DNA from 4 places in the Gordonia sp. AC31 genome. Region 1 is predicted to be linked to each of the others. Evidence: riboswitches for the same ligand, from Rfam matches in the RefSeq annotation. Region 1 holds a riboswitch; each other region holds the start of a gene.
The links. A riboswitch is a leader RNA that binds a small molecule or an ion and turns the genes downstream of it on or off. The one in region 1 is predicted to bind thiamine pyrophosphate.
Positions count from the first base shown of each region.

Region 1 (7,326 bases):
CGGTTGTCAGCGACATGTCCTTCGTTCCTCCGGTCGTGATGCACTCGAGCACCGATGATCATAGGGAATCTTAGGGCAGCCTAATCAAACAATCCCCCGCGGGTCGACAGCCGGCCTCCCGCCCTGCATCGACCGGTAAGGTTACCCTATCCTGCCTGTGTTTGAATGAACTCATGCCGACGCATCTCGACCCCGCGACCGATCTGCTCGACGGTTTCGCTCCCCACACCGACGCACAGGCACAGAAGTACCGCGACGCCGGCGTCTTCCTCGACCGCCCGTTGTTCGCCGGCCTCGATCTGGCCGCCGAGCGAACTCCCGACTCCCCTGCGCTGACCGACGCCTCCACCGACGGGCCGCGCACGCTCACCTATGCCGAGTTCCGCGACGCCACCCTCCGTCGTGCCGCCGGTTTCGTCGCGGCCGGACTGCGGCCGACGCAACGGGTCGTGTTGCAGCTGAACAACTCCCTCGACTTCGCGGTCACCCTGTACGGCCTCCTACGCGCGGGTGTCGTTCCGGTGATGACGCTGCCCGCGCACCGGATCACCGAGATCGCCCATCTCGCAGCCGGTGCCGGCGCGGTCGCCTACATCGGTGAGGACGGCCGCCGGGGGTTCGACTATCGCGAGCTCGCGACCGAGCTGCAGTCACGGGTGCCCGACGTCGCGCAGGTCTTCATCTCCGGCGAACCTGGTCGATTCACACCGCTCCCCGACGCCGACCCCGCCTCGGTCGAGCTCCCGGCTGCCCCCGACGCCGGGCTACCCGCCCTGTTCCTCGTGTCGGGGGGCACCACCGGACTGCCGAAACTCATCGCGCGCACGCACGACGACTACGACCTCAACGCCCGGCTGTCCGCGGACGTCGCCGGCCTCACCGCCGACGACACCTACCTCGTCGCCCTGCCGGCCGCGCACAACTTTCCGCTGTGCTGCCCGGGAATCCTGGGCGTCTTCGGTGCGGGCGGCCACGTCGTCTTAGCCGACAACCCCAGTCCGGACAACACTTTCGACCTCATCGAGCGGCACCGCGTCACGGTGACCGCGCTCGTCCCCGCGCTCGCGCAACTCTGGTGCGCGGCGACCGAGTGGGAGCCGGCGGACATCAGCTCCCTGCGCCTGCTGCAGGTGGGCGGCGCCAAGCTGGCACAGTCCGACGCCGTCGCCCTCGACGCGGCCCTCGGCCCCGTCGTCCAGCAGGTCTTCGGCATGGCCGAGGGGCTGATCTGCTACACCCGGACCGACGACCCGCGTGACTTGGTGCACCAAGTGCAAGGGGCACCGATGTCGGAGCTCGACGAGGTGCGGGTCGTCGACGAGGGCGGAGCCGATGTCCCCGACGGGGAAGAAGGTGAACTGCTGGTGCGGGGGCCCTACACGATCCGCGGTTACTACCGCGCCACGGCGCACAACGAGAAGTCCTTCACGCCGGACGGCTTCTACCGGTCCGGGGACAAGGTCACCCGGCTGCCGTCGGGGCACCTGGCCGTGACCGGCCGCATCAAGGACACCATCGTGCGCGCCGGGGAGAACGTCGCCGCCGACGACGTCGAGGAGAACCTCCTCGCCCACGATTCGGTCCGGCAGGTCGCGGTGGTCGGGCTGCCCGACGACGCGCTCGGTGAGAAGATCTGTGCGGCAGTCGTGCTCTCGCACGAACACCCCCCGGCCCGACCACTCGAGCTGGCCGCGATCCGCACCTTCCTCGCCGACCGCGGACTCGCCTCCTTCAAACTGCCCGACGTGGTCCGCGTCGTGCGCACGCTCCCGGTCACCGCAGTAGGCAAGATCGACAAAAAGGTGCTCCGCGAGACACTGCTGTCGGAGCCGTCGGCAGGCTGAGCCGAGTCGGAGCCCGCTCCTCACACCGGCGCGAGGAGCGCGACCACCGCACCATAATCCCAAGGAAGCGCATAACCCCTGCTCCCTGAGGTGCGAGGAGCGATAGCGACGAGCCTCGAAGGGTCCGGCGAGGAATGTTCCGGAGCCGCCGAGGCTTACCTTCGGATCACACCGGCGCGAGGGTCACGATCCCGGGATGGCCGTCGAGATAGTGCTTGGTGAAGGTGCACACGGGCCGCAGGCGGGCGCCCTGCTCGCGGGTGAAGTGCACGACGGTGCGGGTGAGTCGGGTGGCGAGACCATGTCCGGTGTACTCGTCGTAGAGCACGGTGTGTAGGACGGTGATGGTGGTCTGACCGTCGACCGTCTCGGTCGAATAGCCGAGCACGCCGACCAGGTCGCCGGCGACCCACAGCTCGAACCGGTCGCGGTCGGGATTGTGCACCACCTGCGAGATCTGCTGCAGGATCGACTTCGCCGACTGTGGTGGTCGCTGACGATGCTTGCGTAGCACCCGACCCTCCTCACCTCTTGATCGTGGACATCGGACCACTGACATGTGCCGTCCGAACCTCGGCATAGGCCCCGCTTGTGATCCGGGTCACACGGTACCTTACGGAACCGTAACTGATGACCCCGATCGTCCGGTCGTCGCACATCGAGACGGTCGCGCGCACCCCTACGACCCGAACGAACTCCGCGCTGTAGGGTGGCGGACGCACGACAACTACACCGCGGGGGCTCTCACGATGACCGAGGGCTGAGATGGCGACGGGCGGTCGCCGACCGCTCGAACCTGTCCGGGTAATGCCGGCGTAGGGAGACAAGCCATGGGCACACGTGTATCCGCGACTCGCGACGGCAGCGCACCCGCCGACTCAGGGTTCCTGACCCTCGGTCCGATCGAGGGCAGCACCAAGCACTACCTCACGGTCGGCGACCTGCGCGTCCCGCAGCGTCGTATCCACCTCACCAACGGCGAACACCTCGACGTCTACGACACCTCGGGTCCGTACACCGATCCGACGGCGCGCATCGACGTCGAGAAGGGCCTCGCCCCCACCCGCGACAACTGGCGCCGCCCGGAACCGGTCGACGGCGCGAGCACCCAGCTAGCTTGGGCGCGGGCCGGGATCATCACCGAAGAGATGCGGTTCATCGCCGCCCGAGAGGGCATCGACCCCGAACTGGTCCGGTCGGAGGTGGCGATCGGGCGAGCGGTCATCCCGGCGAACCACCGGCATCCGGAGTCCGAACCGATGATCATAGGCAAGAACTTCGCGGTCAAAGTCAATGCGAACATCGGTAATTCGGCGGTGCGCAGCTCGATCTCCGACGAGGTCGAGAAGATGGTGTGGGCCACCCGCTGGGGCGCCGACACGATCATGGATCTCTCGACCGGCGCCGACATCCACACCACCCGCGAGTGGATCATGCGCAACTCGCCGGTCCCCGTGGGGACGGTTCCGATCTACCAGGCGCTGGAGAAGGTCAACGGCGATCCCGCCTCGCTGACCTGGGAACTGTATCGCGACACCGTGATCGAGCAGGCCGAGCAGGGTGTCGACTACATGACCGTGCATGCCGGTGTCCTGCTGCGCTACGTTCCGCTGACCGCGAAGCGGGTGACGGGCATCGTCTCGCGCGGCGGTTCGATCATGGCGGCCTGGTGTCTCGCGCACCACCGGGAGTCATTCCTGTACACGCACTTCGACGAGTTGTGCAAGATCTTCCGCCGCTACGACATCACGTTCTCCCTCGGCGACGGCTTGCGCCCCGGATCGATCGCCGACGCGAACGACGAGGCCCAGTTCGCCGAACTCCGCACTCTCGGCGAGCTGACCGCGATCGCCAAATCGCATGGTGTGCAGGTCATGATCGAAGGCCCCGGGCACGTCCCGATGCACAAGATCGCCGAGAACGTGCGCCTGGAGGAGGAGTTGTGCGAGGAGGCCCCCTTCTACACCCTGGGTCCGCTCGCCACCGACATCGCGCCGGCCTACGACCACATCACCTCGGCCATCGGCGCGGCGATGATCGCTCAGGCCGGCACCGCGATGCTGTGCTACGTGACTCCGAAAGAGCATCTAGGACTTCCGGACCGCGACGACGTCAAGGTCGGCGTGATCACGTATAAGATCGCGGCGCACTCGGCCGACCTGGCCAAAGGCCACCCGCGGGCACAGGAACGCGACGACGCACTGAGCAAGGCGCGCTTCGAGTTCCGCTGGACCGACCAGTTCAATCTCGCCCTCGACCCCGACACCGCGCGCGCATACCACGACGAGACGCTGCCCGCCGAGCCCGCGAAGACCGCCCACTTCTGCTCGATGTGCGGACCCAAGTTCTGCTCGATGCGGATCTCGGCGGACGTCCGCGCCTACGCCGAGGAGCACGGTCTCGTCACCGCGGACGACATCGACCGGACTATCGCCGAGGGCATGGCCGCGAAGTCGGCCGAGTTCGCCGAGGCCGGTAACCGCGTGTACCTCCCGCTCCAGACGACCGGCGGCGCCTGATGCGCACAGACGACGCACGACGACGCACAGTCGACGCGAATCAGCGCACGGTCGACGAACAGGCCTACACGGGACTCCCGCTGTCACCGCCCGGAACGGCCCCGGTACGGGTCCTGACGATCGCGGGTTCGGACTCCGGCGGGGGCGCGGGAATACAGGCAGACATGCGCACCTTCGCCCTGCTCGGGGTGCACGGGTGTGTCGCGGTGACCGCGGTGACGGTCCAGAACTCGGTGGGCGTGAGCGGGTTCGAGGAGATCTCACCGCAGACCGTGGCGGCGCAGATCGACTCCGTGTCCGGTGACATCGGTGTGGCCGCGGCGAAGACCGGGATGCTCGCGTCGGCGCCCATCATCGAGGCCATCGTCGAGCAGTGCCGCACGAGTGGAATCGGCCGGGACACATCCGTTCCGCTGGTGGTCGATCCGGTGTGCGCGTCGATGCACGGCAACCAGCTGCTCGCCGACTCGGCACTCGACACCCTGCGGCACAGCCTGTTTCCCCTCGCGACGGTGGTGACACCGAACCTGGACGAGGTCCGGCTCATCACCGGCATCGCGGTCACCGATGCCGCGTCGCAGCGCGACGCGGCCAGGGCACTGCTCGATCTCGGGCCGCGCTGGGCGCTGGTGAAAGGCGGGCACCTGCGAACCTCGGACCACTCCCCCGATCTGCTCTACGACGGCGACCAGTTCATCGAGCTCAGCCACGAACGCATCGACACCCCGCACGACCACGGCGCCGGCGACACCCTCGCCGCCGCGATCGCGTGCGCGCTGGCCCACGGGCACGACGTTCCCGCGGCGGTCGGTTTCGGCAAGGACTGGGTGACCCGCTGCCTGGCGGCCGCGTATCCACTGGGCGCCGGCCACGGTCCGGTCAATCCGCTGTGGCGTGTGGGCGTCGGGTCGGCGGACTGACGCGACGCCGGTCCCGAACCGGAGAACAGACAACGCTCCCCGACGGCGACCGGCGCCATAGGGGAGCGTTGTCTGTGTCGAGGGACCGTCAGGCGGTTCCGCTGAGGGCCTTGCTCTTCAAGTGCTCGAACTCCTGAGGGGTGATCGCGCCCGAGTCGAGCAGGTTCTTCGCGTCGGCGATCTGCTGGGTCGGTGAGGTGCCTGCGACGGACCGGATGTACTCGTCGGACGCCTGCTTGGCCTCGCTGTACGCCTCACGCTGACGCTCGGCCATCCCCTTGCCCTTCGCGAGCAGGTACACGATGGCGGTGATGTACGGGAAGATGATCAGGAAGACCACCCACGCCGCCTTCGCCCACCCCGAAGCCGCCTTGTCGCGGAACAGGTCGCTGATGATGTGCCACAGGACGATCAGATAGGCCACGAACGCGAAGATGACGATCGTGTACCAGATGAAGTCCCAGAACGAATCCCACATAAGAAGTCTCCTTTGTCTAGAAGCAAGCCTGCCCGGCGCACCGGAACCGTGAATTCCCTCTGAGCATGTCACAGCTCTACGGTGGTCAGCGCAACGAACATTGAAGAAGTTCGTGAAATCCTGAGACTGCGGTATCGATCGGCAGCCGAGAACCGGGATCGATCGACTCTGACTCTCGCGAAGGGCGACATGGAATCTCACCCGGTAGGTATCGAGAAGATCGAGCTCGGTCTCGACACGTTCGGGGACATCACCGCCGAACCCGACGGCACATTGCGCTCCGGGTCGCAGACCCTGCGCGATCTGCTCGAGCAGGCCATCCTCGCCGACACGGTCGGCGTCGACTTCCTCGGTGTCGGTGAGCATCACCGCGACGACTACGCGGTGTCGGCACCCGAGGTCGTACTCGGCGCGATCGCGGCGCGCACCACCCGGATGCGTCTCGGTTCGGCCGTCACCGTCCTGAGTTCCGACGATCCGATCCGCGTGTTCCAGCGGTTCTCGACAGTCGATGCGTTGTCGTCGGGTCGCGCCGAGGTGATCCTCGGGCGCGGATCGTTCACCGAGTCGTTTCCGCTGTTCGGTTTCGACCTCTCCGACTACGAGGAACTCTTCAGCGACAAGCTGGCCCTGTTCGCCGAACTGCGCACCGGCCGACCGGTCTCATGGTCGGGTTCCACACGCAGTCCGCTGCAGTCCCAGGCGGTCTATCCCGAACTCGAGAACCCGCCCCTGCCGACGTGGATCGCGGTCGGCGGCAGCCCGGAGTCGGTGGTACGTGCCGCGTCGTACGGCCTGCCACTCATGCTCGCCATCATCGGCGGCGACCCGTTGCGCTTCACGCCGTACGTCGATCTGTATCACCGTGCCCTCCGTGAGATGGACAAGCCGCTGATGCCCGTCGGCGTGCACTCACCGGGCCATGTCGCCGACACCGACGCGCAGGCACGCGACGCCCTATGGCCGCACTACCGCGAGTACGTCGGGCGCATCGGTCGCGAACGCGGCTGGCCGCCGCCGACCCGCATCGAGTTCGAGCGGTCGACGGGACCCGGCGGCTCGCTCTACGTCGGGTCGCCCGACACCGTTGCCCGCAAGATCGCGTCGACCGTCCAAGCACTGGGACTGAGCCGATTCGACCTGAAGTATTCGCACGGGACACTCGGCCACCCCGAGCTCATGCGCAGCATCGAACTCTATGGAACGCAGGTCATCCCGCGGGTGCGCGAACTGCTCAGCGTCGGGTCAGGGTGAGCTGGAAGTCGCCTGCGGGATCGGTCCACGCCGACACGACGGACAGTCCGGCCGACTCGAGTTCTTCCGCGAGCGCCCCGGGCTGGAACTTGGTGCTGATCTCGGTGTGGATCTCGGTTCCCGCGGGCACCCGCCACGATCGGCCCAGCACACCGAAGTACGCGTCGACGTCCCGCCGGGCGCGAAGCCACATCTCGACGCGGTGCTCGCCCGGATTCCAGCGGGCGATGTGTTCGAAGTCGTCGGCGTAGAGCCCGCGAGCGTCGAGGCCGGCACGGAGCACCTCGATCATGTTCCGGTTGAAATCGGCG
Region 1 covers NZ_JAUZVK010000013.1:93,110-100,435, forward strand. The annotation lists gene Q9R39_RS16325 (salicylate synthase) at 1-16, opposite strand, end outside; gene Q9R39_RS16330 ((2,3-dihydroxybenzoyl)adenylate synthase) at 174-1,844, shown strand; gene Q9R39_RS16335 (GNAT family N-acetyltransferase) at 2,011-2,358, opposite strand; TPP riboswitch at 2,569-2,683, shown strand; gene thiC (phosphomethylpyrimidine synthase ThiC) at 2,675-4,363, shown strand; gene thiD (bifunctional hydroxymethylpyrimidine kinase/phosphomethylpyrimidine kinase) at 4,363-5,283, shown strand; gene Q9R39_RS16350 (SHOCT domain-containing protein) at 5,372-5,761, opposite strand; gene Q9R39_RS16355 (LLM class flavin-dependent oxidoreductase) at 5,951-7,015, shown strand; gene egtD (L-histidine N(alpha)-methyltransferase) at 6,996-7,326, opposite strand, start outside.

Region 2 (7,326 bases), on a different contig from region 1:
CGGCGATCGAGCTGATGAGGATGTCGCGGTTGTACACGTGGGACAGCTCGTGGCCCAGCACGGCGCGCAGCTCGCGCTCGTCGAGCAGGTGCAGGATGCCGGTGGTGCAACACACCGCGGCGTTCTTCGGGTTGCGGCCGGTCGCAAACGCGTTGGGCGACTCGGTGGGGGAGATGTAGAGGGCGGGCATCGGCTGGTGTGCCGTGGTCGCCAGCTCACGCACGATCCGGTACATGACCGGTGCCTGCAGTTCGGTGACCGGTTGCGCGTGCATCGCCTTCAGCGACATCTTGGCGCTGTTGAAGTAGACGTAGGCGTTCATGCCGACGGCGACGATCACCGATCCCCACAGGATCAGCGGGCTCTGGAACAGTGCGCCGATGCCGACGATGATCGCCGACATCAGACCCAGCAGAGCCGCCGTCTTCAATCCGTTGAAATGCATCGGGTCCTCGTCTGTCCGGCGCCGCGGGTCTCGGGCTCCGCGGGCGGCCCGGGCGAACCCGGTGCCGGCCGCGGAGTGCAGGCGCCTCATCCGGTCAAACGACGCAGCGCCCGTCTGGGTTTCCGACGGTCGGGGTTCGGTGCCGCCGACCCACCGACCGGGCGGGTCAGCGGTAGTTGACGAACTGCAGGGCGATACCGAAGTCCTCGCCCTTGAGCAGTGAGATGACGGCCTGCAGGTCGTCGCGCTTCTTGCTCGACACGCGCAGCTCGTCGCCCTGGATCTGCGCCTTGACGCCCTTCGGCCCCTCGTCGCGGATCTTCTTGGAGATCTTCTTGGCGTGCTCGGAGTCGATGCCCTGCACCAGCGAGCCGGTGATCTTGAAGGTCTTGCCCGAGCCGACGACCTCGCCGGCGTCGAAGGCCTTCAGCGAGATGTCGCGTCGGATCAGCTTCTCCTTGAACACCTCGAGGCCCGCCTGTGCGCGCTCCTCGGCGTCCGAGGTGATCACGATGTTCTCCTCGCCGGACCACTCGATGCCGGTGTTGGTGCCGCGGAAGTCGTACCGCTGCGACAACTCCTTGGCAGCCTGGTTCAGGGCGTTGTCGACCTCTTGCCGGTCGACCTTGCTCACCACGTCGAACGATGAATCAGCCATGTCCGACAGGGTATGTCATGGCGATCAGCGCAAGTGGGCGGCCGCGGGGGTCTACCGGGACGTCCGACGCTGTGCCTGCTCGGCGAGGGCACGACGTGACTCGTCGTGGAGCACCTCGAGCAGTTCTCGCTCGAGGGCGACGAACTCGGGAGCGGTGAGCCCCGCCGGATCGCGCGGGCGCGGGAGGTCGACACGCACCTCGTGGACCACGGTGGCCGGGCGGGCGGACAGCACGATCACGCGGTCCGAGAGGTGGACGGCCTCGCGGACGTCGTGGGTGATCATCAGCACCGTCCACCGATAGCGCTGCCACACCGACTGCAACCACGTCTGCATCTCGGTCCGGGTGAGTGAGTCGAGGGCGCCGAACGGCTCATCGAGCAGCACCAGGTCGCGATTCGAGACGACGGTGCGCAGGAGTGCGGCGCGCTGTCGCATCCCGCCGGACAGCTGGAACGGGCGGGCGTCTTCGAATCCGGCGAGTCCGAAGGCGGGGAAGAGGTCCGCGGCCCGGCGTCGGGCCTCCTTCGTCGGCACGCCCTGCACCTGGAGGCCGAGGATGGTGTTGTCCAGCACGGTGCGCCACGGGAACAGCAGGTCCTTCTGTGGCATGTACGCGCAGTGTCCGGCGACGGCGGGTTCGGAGCCGACGGACGCGCTGCCGGAATCGGGGACGTCGAGTCCGGCCAGCAGGCCGAAGACGGTGCTCTTGCCGCATCCGCTGGGCCCGATGACGGAGACGAACTCGCCGGGCTCGGCGGTGAACGACACCCCGTCGAGGACCTCCCGGCGAGGTTGTCCGCGTCCGGGTCGGGGAAAGGACTTGGTGAGCCGGTCGACGACCAGTCGGTGGTCCGGGACCAGCCGGTGGTCAGTCATGGTGGTTCCGGTCCTCGGCGCGGGCCCAGGGCGCGACGACCCGCTCGACGGCGAAGGTGAGCAGGTACAGCGTGACGCTCAGGAGCGCGGTCACCAGCACCGCCGCGAGCACCAGGTCCGTGCGGAACGAGTTCTTCTGCAGGCTCATGTAGATGCCGAGGCCCTGGGTGGCGCCGACGTACTCGGCGAACACGGCGCCCACCACCGCATAGGTGATGCCGATCCGCAACGCGGTGAAGAACCTCGGTAGCGCGGACGGGAGCCGCACGTACCGGAAGACCTGGCCGCGGGTCGCCCCCATGCTGCGCATCAGCGCGCCGGCCTCGCGGTCGGTGGCGGCGAATCCCTCGATCAGGCCGATCGCCACCGGAAAGAACGTGACCAGGGCGATGACCAGCACCTTCGGGAGCAGGCCGAAGCCGAACCAGATGATCATCAGCGGTGCGATCGCGATGATCGGCAGGGTCTGGGAGGCGACGAACAACGGCACGAACGCCCGTCGCAGCGCCGGCGAGAAATCGACGACGATGGCCAGCAGCCAGGCCAGGACCAATGAAACCGTGAACCCGATCAGGGTCACCTGCAGCGTCGCCGCGGCGTGCACCCCGATCTCCGCGCGGTGCGACCAACCCTGCGCGACGACGCGCGACGGCGACGGCAGCACCTGCGGCCGGATTCCGCTGACGTCGACGTAGACCTGCCAGACCGCCACCAGGACGACCACCGCGACGAGCGCGGGCGCGATGCGACGCAGGCCGGTGCTACCGAGGGGTGTCGAGGTAGTCATTGGTGAAGTACGTCGACCAGTCCGGCTCGGTCGTGAGCGGCGCCCCGTCCGGGCCGGTCAGCAGACCACTGCGGTACAGGAACCCGGAGTTCCCGGCCCACTGTTCGAGCGTCTGTCGCCCGACCCGGCCGTCGGCGTCCTTCATGTACTGACCGGCCAGCATGCGCTGGCTCTGGAACACCAACTGCTCGTCGTTGAACGCACCGGGGTTGGCGGCGAGGAGGTCGCGGGCCGCCGCGTCCGGGTCGTCGGCCGCCGCCTGGTAACCGCGCTGCAGCGCCGTCACGAAGGCCGCCGCGCGGTCCGGGTTGTCCGCCAGCCAGTCCTCGTTGGCGTCGACGACGATCGCGTATGCCTCCGGGAATCCGAAGTCGGTGTAGTGGAAGTACCTCATCGGGGTTCCGCGATGTTCGGCCTCGATGCCCTCCCACGCGAGATAGGAGACGGTGAAGTCGGCCTGACCGGAGTAGACCGCCTCGTAAGCCGAGGTCCCGAGGGTCACCGAGGTGAACTCGCCGGTGCCGCCGTCGTTTCGGATCACCTGCTCGAGGGTCTTCTCCTCGCCCGGGTCGCCGAAACCGGCGTATGTCTTCCCGTCGAGGTCCTTCGGGCTCGTGATGTCGCGGCGGTCGGCGCGGACACCGATGCCGGTGGCCCACTTCTGCAGCGGCGCGAACACGGAGATGGTCTGCGCGCCCGATGCCCGCGAGAAGGTCGACGAGTTGTGGGTGCTGATACCGAACTCGGCGTTGCCCGCGTCCACGATGGTGTCCACGGCGGTGTTGTTGTACGGCAGGATCTCGACGTCGAGTCCGGCCTCCTCGAACCAGCCGCGCTGCTGCGCCACGAACAATCCCGTGTGGTTGGTGTTCGGGGACCAGTCGAGCGCGAATCGGATGGTGCCGTCCGAATCGGCGCCCGAACCGCATGCGGTGATCGCCGACGACGCGACGACCGCGGCGGCGAGCACGGTGAGGAGGCGGCGCGCGCGGGCGCTCATGCGGCGGGCCACGGCTGCGGGTTCAGCGCGGTGTCCCAGAACAGAAGCTCGAACCGGGTGGCGACGGTGAACGCCGTGGCCATCGCGGCCCGCTCCCGCTCGCCGGCGTGCGCCGCGGCCTCGTCCACGAGTTCCCTTGCCCGCGAGGCGGATTCCTGGAACTCCGGGGCGTCGTAGGTGGTCACCCACTGCGCGTAGGGGTGGTTCGGGTCGGCGGCGAGTACCTGGGCCGCACTCGCGGCCAGGGCCCGGCCGACTTCCGCGTAGATCCAGAAGCAGGGCAGGGCCGCGGCGGCGCCGACCGCATACGACTCGGTCGCGGCGACGGCGGTCAGATAGGACACGTACCCCAGGCACGCCGGCGACGGCTCGGGTTCGCCCTCACGCGGAGGCAGCTGGCCGCCGTTGAGCAGGTCGCCGTGCAGCGCCGACTCGACGGTGGCCGCGGTGGCCGACGAGTTCGCCCAGAACCCCGCGGTCTGCGGGTCGGGGGACTTCGACGCCAGGATGGCGAGGGCCTTCGCGTACCCGGCCAGGTACAGCGAGTCCTGCTCCATGTAGGTGCGGAACACCTCCAGTGGCAGCGTCCCGTCGCCGAGCCGCCGCAGGAACTCGAGGTCGTCGATCGCCGTCCGCAACCCCTTCGTCTCCTCCCAGAGGTGGTCGGAGAATCGGCCGGAGACCGGCATGCGCGCATGCACAGACATGACATCCCTTCGTCAGCATTACCTGGACAGGTTCTCGGGTCTCATCTCAGCCCCGCGTCGCGGAGCACCCCGTGTCAGAACGCAGCCACAGTAGCAGGAGTGGGGGTCGCAGTGGGACGCCTGTGCCACGACCGTGTCCCGGCCTGTTGACCAGCCGGTTTGCGCGTTGATGCGGTGTTCGTTGTATTCTTCACGGCGTTGTTCGTACGGCCGTCACGGTGGCCGGAAGAGCGGCACGGCAGGTTGCCCGAGCGGCCAAAGGGAGCGGATTGTAAATCCGTCGCGCAAGCTACATAGGTTCGAATCCTATACCTGCCACAGCGTGGTCCATTCTCGCGAAACTGCTCTACAGACGGTCTCCGACCAGCGATTTGTCTAGCGCAGACGCGAGTGTGTAACCTCGTTAAGGCTCTCGGGCACAACCGCCCGGGGCACGCCCCCTTAGCTCAGTCGGCAGAGCGTTTCCATGGTAAGGAAAAGGTCGACGGTTCGATTCCGTCAGGGGGCTCGCTGGACGAGAAGTCCGCGGGGCGGTGTAGCTCAGCTGGTTAGAGCGCACGACTCATAATCGTGAGGTCGAGGGATCGAGTCCCTCCACCGCTACACATCGGGTCCGACCGGAACCGAGCGCAAGGGTCGCAAGCCCTGAGGGAACTTCCGAACCCGACCACGTACCACCCGAAAGAAGGCAATCAAGTGGCCTCCTCAACAGATGTTCGCCCCAAGATCACCTTGGCCTGCGAGGTGTGCAAGCACCGTAACTACATCACGAAGAAGAACCGCCGCAACGATCCCGATCGCCTCGAGATCAAGAAGTTCTGCCCGAACTGCGGCAAGCACCAGGGGCACAAGGAATCGCGCTGACGCCGTCGTCGGCCGTTTCGAAGTACCACCAGCAGCGGGCTGCCTCTCGATGAGGCAGCCCGTCTTGCTGTGTCGGCCGAAGGAGTAGAGCTCAATGTCACAGGTAAGCGGAGCCGAGATCCAGGATCCTCCGGACGAGGCGTCGAACGGTGGCGCGAAGCCGACCCCCGACGAGATCGCCGCCCACACCCAGAGCCTTGTCGGCTTCCATTACACGGTCGACGACTATTACGAGATCGGCCGCGAGGAGATCCGTAAGCACGCGATGGCGGTGCAGGATGCGCACCCGACCCACTGGAGCGAGGAGGGCGCCCGGGCCTTCGGTCACGACCGCCTGATCGCCGCGCCGACCTACGTGTCGGTGCTCGGGATCATCGCCCAGCGCAAGCTCTTCGAAGACGTCGTCACCGGCTACGACATGTGGCAGATCATGCAGACCGACCAGCGGCTGGTCTACCACCAGCCGATGAAGGTCGGGGACCGCCTGATCTGCGACGTCTCGCTCGAGTCGTTCCGGCACGTGAGCAGTCCCGAGATGATCGACCTGATGGTCACCAAGAACGTCATCTGGAACCAGCACGACGAGCCGGTCATGACCACGTGGACCTCCCTGGCCGCGCGTCCCGGTATGGACGTCGACCCCGAACTCGAGGCGTCCCTCGACCACGTGATGATCAAGGTCGACGCCATCGGCGAGTCCGGGCACACCGTCGAGCCGAAGGCGGGTCGCTACGACCTCCCCGACCCGACGCAGTCGCCGGGCGCCTTCGGTGCCGTCGACTTCGACACGCTCACGGTGGGTCAGGAACTCACGCCCAAGCGCTACCTGCTGACGCGCGGCAATCTCGCGAACTATGCGGGCGTGGCCGGCGACCCCAACCCGATCCACTTCTCCGACCACGTCGTGAAAGCGGCCGGCATGGACGACGTCGTCGCGCACGGCATGCAGACGATGGGGCTCGGCGCAAGCTTCGTCTCCGAGTTCATCGGCGACCCGGCGGCCTTCTGCGAGTACAACGTGCGCTTCACCAGCCCGGTGTACGTCCCGGCCGACGACAGCGCGGCCGTCGACTTCACCGGCAAGGTGAAGTCGCTCGATCCCGCAACTCGTCGCGGGACCATCGCGATCACCGCCAAGCAGGGTGACCGCCGGATCTTCGGACGCGCGCAGGCCGTCATCCAGTTCAACTGATCGACCGGCCGCGAGCCGTTCCGGCGGCTCACGGACGGGTGGCGTGTACGGTCGTCGGGGGAGCGGAGGCGAGCCCGTTTTGGGTCCACCGCCCCGGTGATCTACACTGAAGTGTCTGATTGATTCAGACTTGCGCGCTACCCATAGGGTGGCGCGTTGGTTTTGTCGGCGACGAAACGTCGACGGGCCGCGAGGTCGGATCGAGAAGGACGGCAACGCCGACCACTCCGGTGGCGGGCGTCGCAAAGGGGCGTAGCTCAATTGGCAGAGCAGCGGTCTCCAAAACCGCAGGTTGCAGGTTCAAGTCCTGTCGCCCCTGCCCTGGTGAAGGGCACACGCTGACGAGAGGACCGCGAAGTTGAGCAAGCGAGACCGGGCCGCCCGCGCCAAAGACGCCGCAGAGGGTTCTGCGGCCGATTCGGCCGCGGCTGAGCTCGACGGTCGCGACGAGGCCACCGACGCGGGTACGGACGACGACACGTCGACCGGAACCGCGAAGGAGCTGCGTCCGTCCGGTAAGCGCTCGGCTCGCGGACGTCGCTCGGCGGCGGGTGCAACCGACGGTGACGCCGACTCCGACACGGGGTCCGTCGCCGTCAAGGAACGCAAGACCAAGAAGAAGGCGTCTGCCGAGGAGAGCCGGAATCCGTTCGTACGGATCTGGGTCTTCCTGACGCAGGTCGTCGCCGAGCTGAAGAAGGTCATCTGGCCGACGCGGCGCGAGATGATCACCTACACGATCGTCGTGCTCGTGTTCGTCATCGTGATGACCGCGTTCATTGCCGGCCTCGACC
Region 2 covers NZ_JAUZVK010000019.1:25,183-32,508, forward strand. The annotation lists gene htpX (zinc metalloprotease HtpX) at 1-445, opposite strand, end outside; gene Q9R39_RS19480 (YajQ family cyclic di-GMP-binding protein) at 612-1,103, opposite strand; gene Q9R39_RS19485 (ABC transporter ATP-binding protein) at 1,155-1,982, opposite strand; gene Q9R39_RS19490 (ABC transporter permease) at 1,975-2,769, opposite strand; gene Q9R39_RS19495 (ABC transporter substrate-binding protein) at 2,744-3,769, opposite strand; gene Q9R39_RS19500 (TenA family protein) at 3,766-4,476, opposite strand; TPP riboswitch at 4,464-4,558, opposite strand; tRNA gene Q9R39_RS19505 (tRNA-Tyr) at 4,714-4,794, shown strand; tRNA gene Q9R39_RS19510 (tRNA-Thr) at 4,912-4,984, shown strand; tRNA gene Q9R39_RS19515 (tRNA-Met) at 5,006-5,079, shown strand; gene rpmG (50S ribosomal protein L33) at 5,173-5,340, shown strand; gene Q9R39_RS19525 (fused (3R)-hydroxyacyl-ACP dehydratase subunits HadA/HadB) at 5,435-6,532, shown strand; tRNA gene Q9R39_RS19530 (tRNA-Trp) at 6,779-6,851, shown strand; gene secE (preprotein translocase subunit SecE) at 6,891-7,326, shown strand, end outside.
Region 2: linked by a shared signal. The riboswitch ahead of Q9R39_RS19500 (TenA family protein) and the one ahead of thiC (phosphomethylpyrimidine synthase ThiC) in region 1 are both predicted to bind thiamine pyrophosphate.

Region 3 (7,326 bases), on a different contig from region 1:
TCGGCCAGTGCGGCTCGCCAACCGTGGATGGTGGCGCCTTCGACGAGTCTGGGGATCGATTTCCGGGGGCCTGCGTGGCCGTCTGCTCGGCGTTGAGCGTCCTTGGCGCGTTCTCGGTCTCGTCGGTCCTCGATGTTGCGTATGGCTAGCCATAGCAGCTTGATCGCGGCGGCATCGCTGGGGAAGTGCCCGCGGTTCTTGGTGATCTTGCGCAGCTGGTAGTTCAGCGACTCGATCGAGTTCGTGGTGTAGATCAGCTTGCGTGTGGCTGGGCCGAAGGCCAGGAACGGGATGAACCGCTCCCAGGCGGCCTCCCACGACCTGACGGCGGTGGGGTACTTGGCGCCCAGCGGCGATTCGGCGAAGGCCTCCAGTGCGGCTCTGGCGGCCTCGGTGTTGGCGGCGGTGTAGATCGGCTTGAGTGCCTTGGCCACGTTCTTGCGGTCGCTGTAGGACACGAACCGCATCGAGGCCCGGATCAGGTGCACCACGCAGGTCTGCACCTCGGCGAAAGGCCAGGTCGCGGCAATCGCCTCGGACAGTCCGGTCAGCCCGTCGCAGGCCACGATCAGGACGTCTTTGACGCCGCGATTGGCCAGTTCGGCGCACACGCTGGCCCAGAACGCCGCGCCTTCCTTGGCCTGCACCCAGATGCCGAGCACGTGCTTGACGCCCTCAAGATCGACCCCGACCGCGATGTGGGCAGCGCGGGTCTTCACGTGGGCTCCATCGCGGATCTTGATGTGGATCGCGTCCAGGAACACCACCGGGTAGAACGCCTCCAACGGGCGGTGCTGCCAGGCCGCGACTTCGTCCAGGACCGCGTCGGTGACGTTGGCGATGGACTCGTGCGACAGCTCCACCCCCAGGGTCCGCGCGAGGTGGTGCTCGATCTCCCGGACGGTCATTCCGCCGGCGTACAGCGAGATGATCTGGTCCTCCAGCCCGCCGAGCCGGCGGGCGCCCTTCGGGACGAGCTGGGAGGCGAACGAGCCCTGCCGATCGCGGGGCTGATCCAGTTCCACCGGGCCGACCTCGGTGGCCACGGTCTTGCGCGAAGTGCCGTTGCGGTGGTTTCCGTCCCCGCCACGGGCGTGGGCATCGCGGCCCAGATGCTCGGTCAGCTCGGCGCCCATGCCCCGCTCAAGGACGGCCTTGAGCATCTCGTTCAAAAAGCCGCCCTTGCCAGTCAACTCCAACCCTCGCGAACGGGTCTCGGCGAGTACGTGATCAATCAGCGCATCCGAGAACACCTCCCGGCGAAGCCCAGCAGCATCTGATACATCCGTAGCGTCGTGGTCGTCAACAGCCATAGCGTTCATGATTCCTCCTCCGGATCAACTCACACAGACCATCTGACACGCCCCGCCGCCGGTCACCGAGAGCGTGTTGCCGGTCGTGTACGACGACTCCTCGGAGGCCAGGTACACGTACGCGCCGGCCATTTCGACCGGCTGCCCCGGCCGACCGAGCGGGTTCTTCTGCCCGAAGTACGGCAGCTTCTCCGGCTTCTGCCCGCCCGTCACCTGCAGCGCGGTCCAGAACGGGCCCGGCGCGACGGCGTTCACGCGGATCCCTCGCGGCGCGAGCTGCTGCGCCAGCGCCTTGGACATCGTGTTGACCGCGGCCCGGGAGGTCGCGTAGTCCACCAAGCCCGGCGACGGGGTGTACGCCTGAACCGACGAGGTGAAGATGACGCTCGCCCCCGGCTGCAGATGACCGAGCGCCTCCTGCATCATCCAGAACGGCGCCGAGATATTGACGTTCATGGTCTCCGCCCACTGCTCGGAGCTCAGGTCCTCGAGGTTCTCGACGTAGGTCTGCCGGGCGGCGTTGAGCACCAGCACGTCGATGCCCCCGAGCCCGGCCACGGCGTCACGGACGATCCCCCGCGCCACCTCTTCGTCTCCGACGTCGCCCGGCAGCAGGACGCAGGTGCGGCCGGCCTCACGGACCAACCGGGCGACCTCGTCCGCATCGGACTGCTCCGAGGGCAGGTATCCGATCGCCACGTCGGCCCCTTCGCGTGCGTACGCGATCGCCACCGCGCGACCGATACCCGAGTCTCCGCCGGTGATGAGCGCACGGCGGCCGGTGAGTCTGCCGTGACCGATGTAGGACCTCTCACCGTGATCGGCCGGCGGCTCGAGCTCGGATGCGAGCCCCGGCACCGGCTGGGACTGCATCGGGATGTCGACCTCGTACTTTGTGGTGGGGTCGACGAGCGGCTGGGCGTTGGGATCGGTGGTCACGGCAGGCCTCCTGAGACGTCGGGGATTCCGACCGTACGCGTCCTGACCGGATGCGAGATGACGCCGGATCACCCACACTGCGGATACGACCGGATTCCATCGATTCGAAGGAGCAAGCATGCCCCGTTACCGCGTAGTGGACCCCGACCAGAACGTCATCGAGGAGAAGGAGTTCGCTGACGACACCAAGGCGTACGACTGGTTCAAGACGGTCGAGGTCCCCGACGACGCGCTCGGGTACGCCATGGAGGTAGACATGGACGGCAAGTGGACCCGCTTCGAGATCAACGACGGCGGCACCAACACCTCCCCCGCCGCCGACGAGGGCACCGGCACCCCCTGATCCGAGACCCGGCACGACGGGCAGTCGACCCGCCCAGCTCGACATCCGCTACTCCGCCTGCGGATCCGCTACCTCCACGGGAGTAGCGGATTCCGAGGCGGAGTAGCGGATTTCGGAGGACCTGACAGGCTCACCCCTTGACCAGTCCCGTCCACGATGAGGTTCTGCCCGGTCACGGCGCGCGTCTCGCCCGATAGATGCGGTCGCGCACGGCCAGCGTCAGCGCGTCCAGGCGGGCGGCCTCTGCGAGAAGGTCGGCCACTCTGCTCGGACGGTCGGTGGTGCTGTCGACCAGGGCGTCGTTCGCCCGCTCCAGTAGGCGGGCGAACGCGGGGTCGCCGTCGAGGGCGTCCCTCACGGCGGGGTACTCGGCTTCGAGCGGGGTGCCGATGCCGAGCGTGGAGCGGAGTTCATACCAGCGGTCGAGGGTCGCGGCGAGCGCCTCGGAGGCCAGCGCGTGGGTGCGCCGCGCGGTGTCGACGGCGCGCTCGGCGGTGAGCTGCGCCGGGTCGGTCCCCCGGCTGAGCCGACGGTGGCGGGCGAGGTCCTCCAGTCCGGAGCGCACGAGCCATCCGGTCGACGCGATCCACGCGACCACACCGGCGAGGACCGCGAACACCACCAGCGCGAGGATCAGCGGCACGTCAGATCACCGCGTTGAGGACGAGCGTCAGCGGGACAGCCAGGAGCACCGCCGCCGAGAGGCCGGCCCCGATCAGTTTGCCCACGCCCGACCATCGGAGTTCGGAGCGTTCGGCCTCCAGCGCCGCCGGTGACAGCGGAGCCGCGAGACGCCCGGCGGCGGAGGCCGCGGACTCGGCGACGGCGGGCCAGGTTCGCGGGACGTCCCGGTGCGGGTCGCTGCCGAGATCGTCGGCGGCCAGGAGGGCTCGTTGCTCGTCCCATTCCGCGAGGCGCTGGTCGAGTTCGGCGACAGCGGCCTCGGCCTCGGCGATCCGGCGGCCCTCGGCCGTCCGCGAGAAGACCACCGAGGGGAACTGCATGACTCCAGCCTCCCCCACCCGACCTGCACCGGCAAGGGCGCGCACGTGTGAGGGCGCGAGGGCGCGCGGGCACGAGGGCGCGCGGGTGCGAGGGCGCGCCCTCGGTGCGATCGGCGCCGCCGCGCCTCACCCCTTGACCAGTCCCCCGTCCACGATGAGGTTCTGCCCGGTCACGGCCCGCGCCCACGGGGAGGCGAAGAACAGCACCGCGTCGGCGAGTTCGGCCGGCGTGATCGCGCGGCGCAGCGGCGTCCCCGACGCGATGAGGTCGAACACCTCTGCAGGCGTGGCGGCGCTCGCGGCGGTGGTGCGCAGCAGACCGCCGGAGACCATGTTCACCGTGATGCCGTCCGGCCCCAGATCGGTGGCGAGGGTCCGGGTCAGCGACAGCGCGGCGGCCTTGGCGGCGGTGTAGTCGTGGTACGGCACGACGGGGTGCTGGAACAAATTGGTGCCGATGTTCACGATCCGTCCGAAGCCGGCCTCCCGCATGCCCGGAAGCGTCGCCTGGGTCGTGGCGAGGGTCGCCTTGACGGCACCGCGCAGTTGCGAGTCGAAGTCGTGCCAGGTCAGCGTCTCCGGTCGCGGGCGGGCGTCTCCGTTGAACTCGAAGTCGACCAGTGCGTTGTTGACGACCGTGGTGACGGGCGCGCCGAAGTGGCGACGGGCGGCGTCGACGAGGGCGTGCACTTCGTCGTCGTCGGTGACGTCGGCGCGGAGTGCGACGGTGCGGTCCTCGCCGAGCTCACGGACGAGGTCGGCGGCGGCCGACTCGCTGCGGTGATAGTTGACGACGACGAGAGCGCCCTCTCTGGAGAAGGCGCGACTGATGTCCGCGCCGAGCCCGCGGGCGCCGCCGGTGACGAGGACGACCTGCTCGTCGATCCGCACGCTGTTGCCGATATCCACTGCCACTCACTTCCCGGTGTTCCCGGCGAGGGTGGCGATGCGGCTCCGCTCCTCGGCAACGCAGGGCGCGTCCGATCGGCGACGGCACCGAGACCACCGTTGTGGTGGACGCGAGTGCTGTATCGACATTCCTTCGCTGGAACTACCCAGATCAGGTTCGACGGGTGTGATCTCAGCCGCCCGGATGGGCAGCACCCCGTGTCGCGGACCACCATAGATCACCGGCCGTCGCGGCGCGCGGTCCCCACGTCGATCCGCAAAACGCGTGTCGGTGCGAGTCAGTGCGTGGTCATCCCGCGGTCTCGTACCTGGCCGCCAGCTTCGACAGCGTCTCGGTGATGCCCGCCGCGTTCTGCTTGGACACCCCCACGATCTCGTAGAACCTGCCGAGCTTGGACGGCCGGTTGTCGAAGCTCTCGACGACCGTCGTCTTTCCGTCCCCCGCCGGGGTGAACTCCCAGCGCCACCGGGCCCCTGCGGGGTTCGCCCACTCGATCACCTTCTCCGCCGGGGTGTCACGGTGCTCGGTGACCGTGCAGGTGGTGCGGTACGGCACGCCGTACATGCGCATCGCGGTGGTGAACTTGGCGCCGGGGTGCAGGGTGGCCGGCCCCTGGACGTTGTCGCGGACCGTTCCGGACCCGTCGACGAGTCCGTGCTTGCGAGGGTCGTTGACGAGGGCGAACAGTTCGTCGGCGGGCGCGTTCACGGTCACGCTGCGGGCGACCACGCGCGGTCCGCGGTCGATTGTGCTGATGGCGGTCATGGGGAGGTGGGACCTTTCCGGTCGGACTCGGCCTGGCGGCGAGCTCGGATGCGATTCACCCCACCGTACGACCGCGCTCCGACATCACGGAGCCTTTCAAGATAATTGTGTGAGTTTTGGTTAGTGATGTCTGTCACATGTGGGGGTCGAAGCGTTCCGGGTAGGCCAGTGCGAGTTCGGCCAGTGCGGCTCGCCAACCGTGGATGGTGGCGCCTTCGACGAGTCTGGGGATCGATTTCCGGGGGCCTGCGTGGCCGTCTGCTCGGCGTTGAGCGTCCTTGGCGCGTTCTCGGTCTCGTCGGTCCTCGATGTTGCGTATGGCTAGCCATAGCAGCTTGATCGCGGCGGCATCGCTGGGGAAGTGCCCGCGGTTCTTGGTGATCTTGCGCAGCTGGTAGTTCAGCGACTCGATCGAGTTCGTGGTGTAGATCAGCTTGCGTGTGGCTGGGCCGAAGGCCAGGAACGGGATGAACCGCTCCCAGGCGGCCTCCCACGACCTGACGGCGGTGGGGTACTTGGCGCCCAGCGGCGATTCGGCGAAGGCCTCCAGTGCGGCTCTGGCGGCCTCGGTGTTGGCGGCGGTGTAGATCGGCTTGAGTGCCTTGGCCACGTTCTTGCGGTCGCTGTAGGACACGAACCGCATCGAGGCCCGGATCAGGTGCACCACGCAGGTCTGCACCTCGGCGAAAGGCCAGGTCGCGGCAATCGCCTCGGACAGTCCGGTCAGCCCGTCGCAGGCCACGATCAGGACGTCTTTGACGCCGCGATTGGCCAGTTCGGCGCACACGCTGGCCCAGAACGCCGCGCCTTCCTTGGCCTGCACCCAGATGCCGAGCACGTGCTTGACGCCCTCAAGATCGACCCCGACCGCGATGTGGGCAGCGCGGGTCTTCACGTGGGCTCCATCGCGGATCTTGATGTGGATCGCGTCCAGGAACACCACCGGGTAGAACGCCTCCAACGGGCGGTGCTGCCAGGCCGCGACTTCGTCCAGGACCGCGTCGGTGACGTTGGCGATGGACTCGTGCGACAGCTCCACCCCCAGGGTCCGCGCGAGGTGGTGCTCGATCTCCCGGACGGTCATTCCGCCGGCGTACAGCGAGATGATCTGGTCCTCCAGCCCGCCGAGCCGGCGGGCGCCCTTCGGGACGAGCTGGGAGGCGAACGAGCCCTGCCGATCGCGGGGCTGATCCAGTTCCACCGGGCCGACCTCGGTGGCCACGGTCTTGCGCGAAGTGCCGTTGCGGTGGTTTCCGTCCCCGCCACGGGCGTGGGCATCGCGGCCCAGATGCTCGGTCAGCTCGGCGCCCATGCCCCGCTCAAGGACGGCCTTGAGCATCTCGTTCAAAAAGCCGTCCTTGCCAGTCAACTCCAACCCTCGCGAACGGGTCTCGGCGAGTACGTGATCAATCAGCGCATCCGAGAACACCTCCCGGCGAAGCCCAGCAGCATCTGATACATCCGTAGCGTCGTGGTCGTCAACAGCCATAGCGTTCATGATTCCTCCTCCGGATCAACTCACACAGACCATCTGACACGCCCACTCATCGAGAACAAAACGGGCCAGACCACGCCACAGCGTGTCACGCGACCGACCCTCATGGGTGGAATCCCACGGGGTGGATCCTGTCAACGGACGCTCGCGCACCTATCTCGACGGAGGAACACTGGAGTTCCTCGTCTACGGGCCGCTGCACATGGCGCCGTCCGGTCTCGCCTTCGCCGTAGGCTGTTACCTAGGGGTCATCCTGTGACGGCACATAAGCCAGCACGCTGCCGGCCAAGGAGCACGAAGTGATAGCAGCCGTTGAGTACGCCATAGACCGTTCAAATCATCCCGCACTCCTGCGCCAAGCCACCGGGGAACTCGCGTTCGCAGCGCCGCATCCGTGGATCGAGGCAGACAACGCGAAGACCATCTCGTTGAGGACAAGCCGCATCCTGATCCGCCCGCACAACCCGGCCCCGATGTTCCTGCCCAACGTGGCGATCCAGTACTTCGACCTGGGCAGAACCCCACCCCTACACCTCGGCGAGGTCGGCACCGCACGC
Region 3 covers NZ_JAUZVK010000036.1:10,540-17,865, forward strand. The annotation lists gene Q9R39_RS23060 (IS256 family transposase) at 1-1,313, opposite strand, end outside; gene Q9R39_RS23065 (SDR family oxidoreductase) at 1,338-2,252, opposite strand; gene Q9R39_RS23070 (hypothetical protein) at 2,371-2,595, shown strand; gene Q9R39_RS23075 (hypothetical protein) at 2,768-3,238, opposite strand; gene Q9R39_RS23080 (hypothetical protein) at 3,240-3,599, opposite strand; gene Q9R39_RS23085 (3-oxoacyl-ACP reductase) at 3,726-4,508, opposite strand; TPP riboswitch at 4,620-4,717, opposite strand; gene Q9R39_RS23090 (SRPBCC family protein) at 4,798-5,274, opposite strand; gene Q9R39_RS23095 (IS256 family transposase) at 5,408-6,763, opposite strand; gene Q9R39_RS23100 (hypothetical protein) at 6,894-7,028, shown strand; gene Q9R39_RS23105 (hypothetical protein) at 7,243-7,326, shown strand, end outside.
Region 3: linked by a shared signal. The riboswitch ahead of Q9R39_RS23085 (3-oxoacyl-ACP reductase) and the one ahead of thiC (phosphomethylpyrimidine synthase ThiC) in region 1 are both predicted to bind thiamine pyrophosphate.

Region 4 (7,326 bases), on a different contig from region 1:
TGAGACCGCCCACGACCGCGACGCCGGCGAAGACGGTGAGCAGCAGGATGCCGGTGCCGGTGAACCCGAGGACCCGTTGCGCGGTGTTGATGTCGTCCCGGAAGGAGTTCCGGGCAGTCGTGATCGCATCGACCAGCGCGGTGTCCACCGCGGTGTAGGCGCGCGCCGAACTGTCCGGTCCGTCGCCGACGGTGTGCAGGCGCGCGAGACCGAAGTTGCCGGTCTGGATGTAGCGGCGGACCGCGGCGTCGGTGCGGCGCCACTCGGTCAGCGCCGCCGTGACCGTGTCCAGTTGTTCGCCGGTGACCGCGCTGTCGCCGTCTTCGGTGCCCTCGCGGACGTCGTCGACGATGTTGCCGATCTCGCTGGTCGCCGCGGAGAAGCTGCGCTCGAGACCGCCCTGATCGCCGCGGCGGATGAGCGAGAGCGTCTCGGCCGACCGCGCCTGCTGGGTGAGGATCCGGGCGGCGGTCAGGTCGCGGAGCGGGTCGGCGCCCTCGGTGCGGGCGTCGCTGGTGGCGGCCACCGACATCAGACCGGAGGCGAGCAACCACAGGGTCCCGACGCTGAGGGCGAAGATGGCCGCCACGATGCCGATGTTGAACCGCCGCCGGGTCCGCCGCGCCAGGTAGCGCGACGTCAGGACAAGCGCGGCGAGCAGGAACAGCAGCGGCGCGTACACGGTCCAGGGTGGACGGGTGAGGGTCTGCTGGGGGTCGGCGATGGCCATCGATCGCCGTTCGTAGAGGCGCTGGGCGGCCGGGAGGATCTGGTCCTGCATCATCGACGACGCCTGGCCGAGATACGCCGATCCCACCGGGTTGCCGAGCCGGTTGTTCGTCCGCGCCGTCTCGATGAGTCCGCTGTAGACCGGGATCGAGGTGGACAGGGTCTCGAGATCGGCGCTGACCGCCTGCTCGGCTCGGTCCGACACCATGCCGGAACCGGGTTCGCTGGAGGTACCGGTGGCCAGGATCAGCGACGACGACGCCGTCGCGAGCGCGTCGGAGTAGCGCTGCCGCAGATCGGGGGTCTCCAGTCCGCCGGAGATGAAGGCCGCGTTCGCCGACGCATCGGCGATCGACAGCGAGCTGTAGAGAACCTGCGCGGCCTCGGCGAGCGGTTCGGTCCGATCGATGAGGCGCTGCAGGGTCTGGGTGCGGTCCTCCAGGACCGTCGAGGCGTACAGGCCGGTGCTCAGACAGCCGAGCGCCAGGATTCCGCAGATGATGATCAGCTTGCCGGGGGTCGTGACGGCGAAGTGGCGCAGGGTCTGGAACGGGGACTGGGCGCGTTCCCGGGCGGTGGCGACGAGTTCGCGTCGGTCGGCGAGCACCTGGCGGATCGGGGGTGAGGCCTGTGCCGGACGGATCGTGCGACCGCCACGCGTCAGCGCCGTCCGCACGGAGGACGCGTCGCCGGTCACCTACCTGATCCCTTCTCAAACGCTGGATCGTCTCCGGTGCGGTCCTACGGTCACCGGTTCCCCGTTCCGGATTCGCGTGACCGGGCGATCAACGTCAGGGTTGTGTCATCTGGGTCATCGTTCACCGGGTCGTGCGTGTTTCACCCTATGTCATCGTGCCGGGTTCCTCCCGAGTCGACCGGCGCCGCGCCGCCGACCTCGGCGGTTCGCGCGTGCCGGGTGCTCGCCGACGGCACCTCGAGGTTCCGAGCCGCGATGAGAGGGCTTCGCGGTCTCCCTGGCAGGTGTTGCGCATCTCACTTACGGTGGAGGCACCCGGTCGGGGCGACCGGGATGCGAGGAGGCGTGGTGCGCGGCGACGGCGACGGCTGGGTGATCGATCCCGACGGTTCTCGATACTGGGGTATCCACGGCGCGGCAGGTCTGCTGCTGCGGGCGCCGCTGCCGGACGGATCGACCGGGGTGCTCCTCCAACACCGCGCCGCGTGGTCGCATCAGGGCGGCACGTGGGCGCTGCCCGGCGGGGCCCGCGACTCGCACGAGGGTGCCATCGACACCGCGATCCGCGAGGCCGAGGAGGAAGCCGGGATCACCGCCGACGACCTGCGCGTCGTCGCAGCGGTCGTCACCCTCGAGGCGCCCGGCGGATGGACCTACACGACGGTCATCGCCGAGACGGACTCGCCGGTCCGCACGGTCGCCAACTTCGAATCCACGGAACTGCGATGGGTCGACGAGAAGCGCGTCGATCAACTCCCACTGCACCCCGCGTTCGGAGTCGCGTGGCCCGTCCTCCGCGACCGGATCGCGATGCTCGATCCGCAGAGCTGAGGCCCCGTTCCCTGAGGAGCCCGGGGTCACACCCCGGCGCGGTCGGACTCCAGCAGTCGGTTCGCCCCGGCGACCAGCGCGTGGACGTTCGCCTCGTCGCTGCTCGCGCCCTCACCGACGGCCCAGGCCTGCCGGCCGTCGTGCTCGCACAGCAGGAACGTCGTGACCATGCCGTCGACGACCCGCTGGTGCAGCCGGACGATCTGAACCGGGGCGCCGACGTCGTAGAGGATCGAGGTCATCGCACCGACGGGGCCGGCGGCGACGGCGCTGCGGGACATGATGCGGTCGGCGATCGCGAGCGTCGCGCGGCACTCGACCAGGTCGCCCGAGTACGGGACGGCAGAGAAGGAGCCCAGCCGGATCGTGCCGCCACGGGAGTACTCGTCGGTGAATTCCTGCCAGGTCATCCCGGCGGCCTCCTCGTGCATCCCAGGGGGAAGCGGGCGGCCGAAACGTGCGGCGAACTGGTCGCCGTCGTGCCGGTCGTCGCGCTCGGTCCACGAACAGGATCGACGAGGTAGATGAAGAGGGTGCATCTCGAAAACCGATTTCGGTCGAAGAACGGATGACCGACTGGAGAGCGCAACCGACCCGCAGCGGGGGGTCGGTCAGATTCAGACCCCGCTGCGGCGGGTTACGAGAACGCTCGTGATGCACAACATGATCGGTCCACCATAGACCCGCGACACCGACCGGGCAAACGTGTTTCCGCCAGGGGAACCGCTAGAGCATCCCGGCGAGGTCGGTGGCTGCGGCGGCCGGGTCATCGGCCGCGGTGATGGCCCGCACGACGACGATGCGCCGCGCCCCGAGCGCGGTGACCTCCCCGACGCGGCCGGCGTCGATTCCGCCGATGGCGAACCACGGCTTGGCTGATTGTGTTGCGGCAGTGGAGGACACGAGGTCGAGGCCGGCGGCGGCGCGGCCCGGTTTGGTGGGGGTGGTCCAGCACGGACCGACGCAGAAGTAGTCGACGTCGTCGTCGGCGATCGCGGCGGCAGCCTGCTCGGGGTCGTGGGTCGAGGCGCCGATGACGACGTCCGGTCCGACGATCCGGCGGGCCGCCGACGGCGACAGGTCGCCCTGTCCGACGTGCAGGACATCGGCCCCGGAGAGCGCCGCGATGTCGGCGCGGTCGTTGACCGCCAGCAGGGCACCGTGCGCGTCGGCGACCGTCCGCATGCCCGCGAGGATCTCGAGTTCCTCGCCCGCCTCCAGGGTCCCGAATTCGCGCTCGCCCGGCGAGTTCTTGTCGCGCAGCTGCACGATGTCGACGCCGCCCGCGAGCGCCGCGTCGACGAAGTCGAGCAGATCACCGCGTTCGCGCCGGGCGTCGGTGCACAGGTACAGGCGGGCCGTGGAGAGCCGCCGGCGACGGTCCGTCGCGGAGCCGGGGTCCGTCGACGCGGAGCTGGTGCGGTTCGGGGTCGTCACGCCGACCAGGCTAACCGGACCCCCGACGCCCCGGCGTAGGGTGGATCGCACGAACACACGGGAGTCCGGATCGGCCGGGCTGAGAGTGCGGACAGATTCCGCTGACCGTCGAACCTGATCCGGGTCATTCCGGCGAAGGAAGGTGATTCCCAGCGTGGATTCCCCACCGCAGCGCCCTGCCCACCGCGCCCTGACGGTCGTCGGGGGCGGTGTCATCGGGCTGACCTGTGCGCTCACCGCGGCCGACGCCGGATGGCGGGTTCGCGTCCTCGACGCCGGCACCGACGAGCGCGCGTCCTGGGTCGCCGGCGGCATGCTCGGTTCACTCGGCGAGGGTCATCCCGGCGAGGACGCGTCCCTGGCCCTGTCGGTCGAATCGGTCCGGCTGTGGCCGGCGCTCGTGAAGCGGCTCGACGACCCGGGTGTCGTCACCGCCACCGACTCGCTGTTCGTCGCGGCCTCGGCCACCGACATCGAATACCTGCGGCATCTCGCCGATTTCGTCTGGGCCGGGCAGCCCGCCACCGATGCCGCGCTGCAGTCGGTGACCGGCCGCGACATCCGGACCCTGGAACCGTCGCTGAGCTCTCGACTGGTCGGTGGCTACCGCGCGGTCGGCGAGTGGTCCGTCGACAACCGGCGGCTGCTCGAGGCGTTGCGCGCCGCCGCGACGTCGGCGGGTGCCGAGTTGGTCTCCGCGCGCGTCGAATCCCTGGCCGACCTCGACGACCTCGGTTCCGACACCCAGATCCTGCTCGCCGCTGGACTGGGCACCGCGGCCCTCTGGCCGGGTGTGGACCTGCATGCGGCGAAGGGGGAGATCCTCCGCCTGCACCGCACGCGCTGGTCGGTGCCGCCGCCCGGTCACGTCGTCCGGGCACGCCTCCACGGGCGGGCCGTGTACCTGGTGCCGCGCGAGGACGGAGTCGTCGTCGGCGCCACCCAGTACGAGGCCGAGGGGACGGCCGACCGCGCGCCGCAGGCCGGCGGGGTCGCGGATCTGCTCGCCGACGCGATCGAGGTCTTCCCCGGGCTGCGGACCTACGAACTGACCGAAGCGGGGGCCGGTCTGCGGCCGTGCACCGCGGACGGATTGCCGATCGTCACCCGTGTGGACACACGAACGGTCGTGGCGACCGGGCACGGGCGCAACGGGATCGTCCTCGCCCCGGGCACCGCCGCCCGCGTGTTGTCGATTCTGGAAGGAGCAGAGGAATGAGTATCACCGCCAGCATCACCGTCAACGGCAAGAGCGTCGACGTCGGCGCCGACACGTCGGTGCGCGACGTCGTCACCGGGCTGGGGTTGCCGGACCGGGGGATCGCGGTCGCGGTGGACGGCGCGGTCGTCCCGCGCGGCCGCTGGGACCGGCACACGATGACCGACGGTGCCGTCGTCGAGATCGTCACGGCGGTGCAGGGTGGCTGACCTCGCCGATCTGAAGCCCGACGCCTCGCGGACCGAGCAGAAGTCCGGCGACGAGACGATCCCGGATGCGGACCATCTGCGCATCGCCGGTCGCGACTTCTCGTCGCGACTCATCACCGGTACCGGCGGCGCGTCGAATCTCGCGACCCTGGAACGCGCGCTGGTCGCGTCGGGGACCGAGCTGACCACCGTCGCGGTTCGGCGCGTCGACGCGGCCTCGGGCACCGGGGTCTTCGATCTGCTGCGCCGGCTCGACATCGCCGTCCTGCCCAACACCGCGGGCTGTCACACCACCGCCGAGGCGGTCCTGACCGCCCAGCTGGCGCGCGAGGCGTTCGAGACCGACTGGGTGAAGCTCGAGGTGGTCGCCGACGAACGCACCCTGATGCCCGACGCCATCGAACTCGTCGACGCCGCGGCCGCACTGGTGGCCGACGGTTTCGTCGTGCTGGCCTACACCAACGACGATCCGGTCCTGGCCGCGCGACTCGCCGATCTCGGGGTGGCGGCGGTGATGCCCCTCGGATCGCCCATCGGGACCGGACTCGGAATCCTCAACCCGCACAACATCGAGATGATCGTCGACGACTGCCACACCCGCTTCGACGACCCGCTGCCGGTCATTCTCGACGCGGGCATCGGCACGGCGAGCGACGCGGCCCTGGCGATGGAACTCGGTTGCGACGGCGTGCTTCTGGCCACCGCCGTGACCCGGGCGGAGAACCCTGAACTGATGGCGACGGCGATGCGGCACGCGGTGACCGCGGGCCGCCTGGCCGCGCGTGCGGGCCGGATCCCCAAGCGTTTCTGGGCGCACGCGTCCTCACCCGGGCGCGACCGGGACTGACCCGCGGTCCCGCGGCAGGCCGTCCGAATGACAGACCGGGCCGCTCGGGGTTCGGCGGCTATGGTCGAGTCGTGTTGCAGGTAGCGAATCTGACGAAGGACTTCGGCGGTCAACGCGCGGTCGACGACCTCACCTTCGAGGTGGGGCCGGGACGGGTCACCGGTTTCCTGGGCCCCAACGGTGCGGGTAAGTCGACGACCATGCGGATGATGCTCGGACTCGACCGTTCGACATCGGGCACGGCGACGATCAACGGGCAGCGCTACCGGGACCTCGAGCATCCGCTGCGGCAGGTCGGTGCGCTGCTCGACGCCCGGTGGGTGCATCCCAATCGCAGTGCGCGGTCCCACTTGCGGTGGCTCGCGGCGAGCAACCGGATCCCGGCCGCCCGCGTCGACGAGGTGCTCGAGACGGTCGGGCTCACCTCGGTGGCCAAGAAGCGCGCCGGCGGCTTCTCGCTCGGTATGTCGCAGCGGCTCGGGCTGGCGGGTGCCCTGATCGGCGACCCGCACACACTGCTGTTCGACGAGCCGGTCAACGGCCTCGACCCGGAGGGCATCGTGTGGATCCGCGGGTTCATGCGCAAGCTCGCCGCGGAGGGGCGGACGGTGTTGGTGTCGAGCCATCTGCTCACCGAGATGTCGCTCACCGCAGACCATCTCGTCGTCATCGGGCGGGGCCGGCTGATCGCCGACTGTTCGGTGGCGGAGTTCACCGGGCGGGCACGGCAGTCGGTGCGGGTGCGCGGCCCGCAGCTCGAACAGTTGCATGCCGCGCTCGCGTCGGCGGGGCTGAATCCCGCGCCGGGTGACCCGGATGCCCACGGGCGCCCGGTGATGCGCGTGCCGGACACCACGACCGATCGGGTCGGCGACCTCGCCGCCGCCGCGGGCATCACCCTGCACGAACTCGCCGCCGAGTCGGCGTCACTGGAAGAGGTCTTCATGTCGATGACGGCGCACGCCGTCGACTACACCGCCGTCGACAACCGCGCCGTCCACGACCCCGACGCCCACAACCGGGCCGTCGGGAACCACGGGGGAGTGAACCGGTGATCGCCGCGATCAACGCCGAACGGATCAAACTCGCCAGCACCCGGTCGCCGTACTGGTGCCTCGGCGTCGTCGTGGTGCTGGGCCTGGGCTTCGCGGTGCTGCTCGGCGCCATCGCCGGCGGTTCCTACGGCAGTCCCGGTGAGACCGACACCCTGACCGACGACTTCCTGCTCGGCGTCAACCAGTTCGGGGTCGCGGTGCTCGCGATCATGGCGATCCTGGGCGTCACCACCGAATATCGCTTCGGCACGATCCGACCGACGTTCGCGGCGATCCCGCGTCGGCCACAGGTCCTCCTCGCG
Region 4 covers NZ_JAUZVK010000007.1:220,338-227,663, forward strand. The annotation lists gene Q9R39_RS11220 (hypothetical protein) at 1-1,426, opposite strand, end outside; gene Q9R39_RS11225 (NUDIX hydrolase) at 1,775-2,257, shown strand; gene Q9R39_RS11230 (hypothetical protein) at 2,284-2,667, opposite strand; gene thiE (thiamine phosphate synthase) at 2,984-3,694, opposite strand; TPP riboswitch at 3,742-3,853, shown strand; gene thiO (glycine oxidase ThiO) at 3,849-4,913, shown strand; gene thiS (sulfur carrier protein ThiS) at 4,910-5,122, shown strand; gene Q9R39_RS11250 (thiazole synthase) at 5,181-5,969, shown strand; gene Q9R39_RS11255 (ABC transporter ATP-binding protein) at 6,041-7,024, shown strand; gene Q9R39_RS11260 (ABC transporter permease) at 7,021-7,326, shown strand, end outside.
Region 4: linked by a shared signal. The riboswitch ahead of thiO (glycine oxidase ThiO) and the one ahead of thiC (phosphomethylpyrimidine synthase ThiC) in region 1 are both predicted to bind thiamine pyrophosphate.